One region of the Paenibacillus sp. VTT E-133280 genome, then DNA from elsewhere that is predicted to be linked to it. Evidence: predicted binding sites of a transcription regulator. Region 1 holds the regulator's gene; each other region holds the start of a gene.
The links. The regulator LexA, encoded in region 1, represses DNA repair genes until DNA is damaged. The targets are predictions, from matches to a motif close to CGAACATATGTTCG.

Region 1 (2,276 bases):
TACGAATACAACCATGGGATACTTCGTGCCCTATGGATGAGGGATCATTATTTCCATGTATCCCATAGTGAGGCTTAGATAGTCCCATCCAAAAGACCCCAAATGGACCGCCTGGATCGGGTTGTTTATTAATGATTGTGAATTCACCGAGTGGTGATTGAGTTAACATTTTACCGATTCCGACTGGGAAGCCCCTGATCACAATGTCGTTATCAAGAAGATAAAGCATACGCTGCGTCAGATCAACTATAATCCGGTAATTTGGCATTGTGCACACTCCTTTCTAATTAAGATATGAGCAGGATGCCTAAACGGTTATTCTTAAAAATGGTCATTTTAGCCTACGGGAACATATGTTCCGGATGGGAGTTAAGCTAAATGCATAGAAAAAAAGGCTGCTCCGCATTCGCGGAACAGCCTTTTTGGTAGGAGTGCATACTTAGTGGATATCTCGAAATAATCCGATAACTCTGCCGAGAATGGTCACGCGATTAAGGCGAAGAGGCTCGTACGCCGGATTCTCCGGCTGAAGACGTATATGATCACGTTCTTTATAAAAAGTCTTAACGGTTGCTTCATCTTCTTCGGTCATAGCTACAACGATATCTCCGTTATCAGCCGTTTGTTGTTGACGAACAATAACATAGTCGCCATTCATAATCCCAGCTTCGACCATACTGTCACCTTGAACCGATAACATAAATACTTTGTTATCTCCAACATAGTGTGTTGGAAGGGGAAAGTAGTCTTCAATATTCTCAGTAGCAGTGATAGGAACCCCGGCGGTAACCTTACCTACGACAGGAATTCGAGCGACGGTTTGTGCGAAATGGTGCACATTCTCAGAATCCTCTTGGCCAAGCAATTCTATCGCACGAGGCTTCGTTGGATCTCGACGGATAAGTCCCTTCTTCTCTAGCCGATCCAAATGACCGTGAACTGTGGAGCTGGAAGCAAGACCAACAGCTTCTCCAATCTCCCGGACGGAAGGAGGATAACCCTTGCTGCGGACTTCGCTACGTATAAATTCCAGGATCGCCAGCTGGCGACTTGAAATCTTTGACATTGGAATCAACCCCATATAGTAATGTTTGGGAAAATTATAACATAGAACTACCGTTCGCACAAACATAAGTTCTAACTATTATAAATATTAATTCGATAGAGTTAATAAATGGTAGTCTTGTATTGATTACATTTCCTTCATCTAAATGGTAAGAGCAGGTTCTTAGATGAATAATATGGTAAATATTGACCTCTGAAAAAAAGAGAACAATTGTTCTAAAATAGTATTGAACAAAACACATGTTCGTGTTATTATGATTTTGGAAGTGAGAACAAGTGTTTGGAGGATGATATTCATGTTAAAATACAGTACATACCGTAGCATCTACGATAAAGCCCCAGTGGTTGAATCTTTAGGACATAATCCTATTACCCGTTATTCAGCTCAGATTAAAGAAATCACAGAGTTTTTGCTTGAAGGCTTGATGCGTTTGTTCCGTAGAGATTTTGTTATTAAGCTGACATTGATCATTGTGCTCGTACTATCAGGACTTACAGTAGTGGGTAATGTATTTGCAGGATCTACTACTTTAATGAAGGATGAGAAGCGCGTAGTGGTTGAACGTGGAGATACACTTTGGAGTATTGCTCTTGAGAATAAACCTTCTGATATGAAGACGGCTGTATATATAGAAGGAATTAAAAAATCCAATGGCATAAAAGGTAGTCAGATTAATGCTGGAGATATTCTCTCTTTACCTATTTATTAATATTCTAAGAACATATTAAGAGGACATGAAGAGCTTGCAGGGAGTAAACCTTGACAAGCTCTTTTTCTCATGGCAGAGTTAGAATTAATTTATAAGGGGAGGGAAAGTTTTGAATATTGATGAGTTGGTCGCGCGTATTAACGAATTGGCACGCAAACAGAAGAGCGTAGGCCTTAATCAAGAGGAAACGGCGGAACGCGCCAAGCTTCGGGAAATTTATTTGGGGAATATCCGCAATAACTTTCGAGCACAATTGAATACGATTGAATTGGTTGATAATGATGAGCATGAACAAGGTAACAAGGGGCTTAAGCATTAACACCCTGTTCCTTTTCATAGATATTTCTGGATGACTAGGGGGAACGCATATGGCCCGTTCTTGGGAAAGAATGGTTCAACGCAACACGCAGCAAATCAACAAGCAAAGAAAGAAACAGGGGAAGGAAACGATTTACGCATCTAAATCTAAATCTCCTGGGAAGAACACCGAAACCTTTAAAG
Region 2 (2,276 bases), on a different contig from region 1:
GATTCAAAATCCATATCCAGCTGTATTACCATAGTTACTTGTCACCTCATAGCAATAAAATATCCCCACAAAGTGTCGCTTAAATTCGATGCGTACTCAGGTACTTTGGGGGACCCCAAATATATATTTTTTATACTGTTAAGAAAAGACACCCTGCAACAATGAATCACAGGGCGTCCTATTCCTTAATAAATTCTATTGTTCGATTTCGAGAAGTAGCTTCTCTTCTTCCTCTTGCTCTGCAATGATTTCCGCTTCATTTGGTGCAGCAACAATAGTGGACAGATTACTTGCTTCACGGATCTTATTCTCAATGATGAGTGCAATATCTTGATGTTCTTTCAAGAACTGTTTGGCATTCTCACGTCCTTGGCCGAGACGCTCACCCTCATAGGAATACCATGCACCACTCTTATTCACGATGTCCATTTCAGTACCGATGTCTACAAGACTTCCTTCTCTGGAAATCCCTTCACCATACATGATATCAACATCAGCTTGTTTAAATGGAGGTGCTACCTTATTCTTCACAATCTTGATCTTGGTGCGGTTACCTACAACGTCGTTACCCATCTTAATACTTTCGACGCGACGAACATCCAACCGTACGGAAGAGTAGAATTTCAACGCCCGACCACCCGGGGTTGTCTCAGGATTACCGAACATAACACCAATTTTCTCACGAAGCTGGTTAATAAAGATAGCAATTGTATTCGATTTACTAATGGCACCAGATAGCTTCCGAAGCGCTTGAGACATCAAACGAGCCTGTAGACCGACGTGAGAGTCACCCATATCACCTTCGATTTCCGCTTTAGGAACCAATGCAGCTACGGAGTCAACGACAATAATGTCTACTGCACCACTTCGTACAAGTGCTTCAGCAATCTCAAGTGCCTGTTCACCCGTATCTGGCTGAGATAACAACAATTCATCAATGTTTACGCCCAAGTTACGTGCATACTTCGGATCGAGCGCATGCTCAGCATCGATAAATGCAGCTTGTCCTCCTTGTTTTTGCACTTCTGCAATAGCATGAAGAGCAACAGTTGTTTTACCGGAGGATTCAGGTCCGTATATTTCAATGATACGTCCCTTTGGAAGTCCGCCTATACCTAACGCAATATCAAGTGCCAAAGATCCGCTAGGTACAACTTCCACTTGCATATGAGTGGATTCTCCCAGTTTCATGATCGAACCTTTACCAAATTGTTTTTCTATTTGACGAAGCGCCATATCAAGCGCTGCACGACGATCTGACAATCAGACCACTTCCTTCACTGTTTATAATAATATAATAACGTGTTTTTGAGGTCTTGCCAAGCTTTTTTTCGAACATACATTCGTTTTTTTTGTCTCAAGCGTTAATTATCCCTTTTATTGTAAGCCTCCCTCCGGACATAGAAGTTAACTGATTTCTCTACTTCACCGGACATCAACGACTTATGATCAAAACCAAAACAGCGATCAAAATCTCCGCAGATATACAAAAAACCGCAGCAAAGAAATCTCAGTGCCACGGTTCTTCCGTATGTCTCAATTATAACTGGGCTAATCTCCCATTACAAGTCTGAGCCTTCTAGCGGTGTCTCCACCTTCCGTTCCTCAAGTCTGCGCCATAGACGATACAACAGAGCTTTAACAGTACGCAGTCGTATATTTTCACGTGTACCTTTAAGATTAAGCTCATACACTTCTGTCTTACGCCCGCGTTCAGCTAAACCAATAAATACAAGTCCAACTGGCTTACGTTCAGAATAGCCTGGTCCTGCTACACCCGTTACAGATAAACCGAAATCACTATCCGCGATCATTCTCACCTGATCAGCTAACACCTCGGCAACTTCACGACTAACTGCCCCTGGAGCATCTGGCCCCTCCAAATATGCACTTGGCACATTTAGAAGTTTTTTCTTCAGGTCGTTGGAATAACAGACGATTCCTCCCGCAAACATCGAAGCACTGCCGGGAATGTTAGTTATACTCTCCATCAGCAAGCCTCCAGTGCAACTCTCTGCCGCACTTAAAGTCAGACCTGCATCCGCCATCCAATCCACAATCAATTGCTCCAGCGGCACATCAATATTTGCATATAAATGTTCTGGCAAAATCTCTTTGATCTGTTTCTCCAGAATCTCCAGCTTCTTGTAAGCTTCATGCTCGGAAGGCGCCTTTGTCGAAATACGAACGGTTACCTCTCCCTCTTTAGCGTAAGGAGCTATGGTTGGGTCTGTCTGGCTCTGAATAAGATCAATTAGCTTATCCTCAAGCAGTGA
Region 3 (2,276 bases), on a different contig from region 1:
GGAGCGGTGCCGTCCATGCTAGTTCCGCATTCTCCACAAAATTTAGCGCCCTGCTTATATTCTGATCCGCAGGTTGTGCAATAAGGCATAAATACCTCTCCTTCCCTGATTACAATTAAAATAATTATAACATAATAGTCGTTTTACATAAATTTCATTTGCGCTTTACACAAACCGACATTATTCTGTTAAGTGGAGGGATAAATAATGAAAAAAGTGTTACTAATAGGAACGCTAATGCTGACTGTCATCCTTAGCGCCTGCAGCAATAATAATTCAACTTCATCGGCACCTGCCTCGGAAGAAGAAGTGCAGGAAACCGTGCAAAACTTCTACAATGAAATGTCTAAACTTGATGAATTAGGAAAATCATCTTTAGCGGAGTTCAACGAAGCTATTGCTGCTTATTCAGCAGGAGACCTTTCGGACAGGCAGCTGGAGAAGAAGATTAACGAATTCCAGAAGACCGCAACAGACCTATCCAATCAGGCTGAAAAAGTGAAAATTTCCTCTAGCTTGCCCGAAGACATTCGTAAGCTGCTTGATGAGTCTAAGATTGCTTTTCAAAGTGCTTATTCTCTAAAAGAACAGGCCTCTCAAGGTGCTGATTCCGCAGAGGTCACTGCTGAGAAGTTCGAGGAATTGAATCAGAACGCTGACGTCGCGATGCTATACGGCATTTCCAAGCTTAATGAAGCAAGAGAAGCAACAGGACTCATCGATGCTGATGGTCAATCCACCGCTGAATCAGAGAAAGTTCAAGAATAGATCGGAAGTTAGACGCTGAACAGTTCAACTGTCAGCGTCTTTTTGATGCGATGTTGAGCTTGAGTAGAGGTAACACTGATAATCCTATAAATAAACCAGCTACGATTCCTTTTGTGAGGTCTGAGAGGGTACTGCTTTGATATACGAGGGGGTATAGACACAGGAATAATACAGGAATTAGGATGAGCAGGGCATTGTTTTTTTTCAAGTGGAAAGCTCCTCTCAATTAGATATACATTATTATACAACTTTTAAATGAAGAGGAGGATTTATAAAAGGTATCTTTTTCCTGATTATTGATTATTCAGCGAAGGTGTGGATATAATACAAACATACGTTCGTGCATAGCGGAATAAGTATAGAAATTAGGGAGGGGATACCATGGGCAAAAAGCTGGAGAAAAACGGACTTTGGGAAAGCAGCCGCATGATGCTGCCGGAGCACAAGGTAAGAATTATTAGGGATGAACGGGAGACGCTGCGCCGCATCAAGCCTATTCTTGATGAGCAGAAGCTGGAGGAGATCGAATGTACACTGGCCTTATCGTTACGGAGTCATGTGCGCGTCACTGCTGTGCTGTTTGATCCTTTTGAGAATAAGACAATAAGTGGTTTTGTGACTTCCATTCACACCCACTCGCGTGAGTTTAAGCTGCAGTGGGCGGAGGAATGGAAGTGGATCAATGTAGATGACCTCGTGGAGGTTTACATCGTTTAATGCTGAGAACCGCTGACTTCACTTTTTTCATAAGCAATTAGGGTCACCGTTGGGTTGCCGGTCAGATGTGCAATGGAAGCTTCGGCATTTCGAATAATTTCGAGCGCTTCTTCCTGCTCGCTCAGGGCAGCAACTTTATAGCTATCGCTATGAATGTCCATATGTGTTCCCACCTTTCGCTAATATTTTGCCCTTTTTTGTGGAATTGATCCAAGGTGGAGAAGCTATGAATAAGTGCTTTTCAGGGGAGATCTCGGGGATACCGGGGTCTTTTTTTTGCTGATGCAAGCAGGGGTATTAGTACAAGCGAATGGGGGAGCGGGATCATTGATTATACCAAGGGGTGATTCTATGCTGACTTTAGATCAAGTGAGGGACAAATCGGCGGCGAGGCTTGTTGGGCTTCATCCTGTTTTGGCAGCAGGGGCGAAGGCTTTGATTCAGCAAAGCTATGCCAGAGGAGTGCCCATCGTTATTACTCAGGGGTTACGGTCGATTGCTGAACAAAATGCCTTGTATGCGCAGGGGAGAAGTAAGCCTGGACCTATAGTTACCAACGCCAAGGGTGGAACCAGCTATCATAATTATGGCCTTGCGTTTGACTTTGCGCTTTTGCTGCCGGATGGAAAAAGTCTTTCCTGGGATATGAATCGTGATGGTGATAAAGATAAAATTGCGGACTGGCAAGAGGTTGTACAGGTGGGAAAACAGCTAGGGCTTGAGTGGGGAGGAGACTGGACGTCTTTTAAAGATTATTCACATCTGCAAATGGCCTTCGGCTTAACCACGAC

Region 2: recA (recombinase RecA) is a predicted target of LexA. The motif match lies at 1,333-1,346, and genes of this name have one in related genera.
Region 3: CA600_RS06905 (YolD-like family protein) is a predicted target of LexA. The motif match lies at 1,096-1,109, and genes of this name have one in related genera.

The regions. Positions count from the first base shown of each region.
Region 1 covers NZ_NFUX01000057.1:44,879-47,154, reverse strand. The annotation lists gene CA600_RS22135 (L,D-transpeptidase) at 1-268, opposite strand, end outside; gene lexA (transcriptional repressor LexA) at 440-1,066, opposite strand; gene CA600_RS22125 (LysM peptidoglycan-binding domain-containing protein) at 1,362-1,775, shown strand; gene CA600_RS22120 (DUF896 domain-containing protein) at 1,885-2,094, shown strand; gene CA600_RS22115 (hypothetical protein) at 2,144-2,276, shown strand, end outside.
Region 2 covers NZ_NFUX01000020.1:29,913-32,188, forward strand. The annotation lists gene CA600_RS11250 (regulatory protein RecX) at 1-32, opposite strand, end outside; gene recA (recombinase RecA) at 196-1,263, opposite strand; gene CA600_RS11260 (competence/damage-inducible protein A) at 1,563-2,276, opposite strand, start outside.
Region 3 covers NZ_NFUX01000010.1:116,466-118,741, reverse strand. The annotation lists gene CA600_RS06915 (PH domain-containing protein) at 1-89, opposite strand, end outside; gene CA600_RS06910 (hypothetical protein) at 208-768, shown strand; gene CA600_RS06905 (YolD-like family protein) at 1,150-1,485, shown strand; gene CA600_RS31145 (hypothetical protein) at 1,482-1,646, opposite strand; gene CA600_RS06900 (M15 family metallopeptidase) at 1,837-2,276, shown strand, end outside.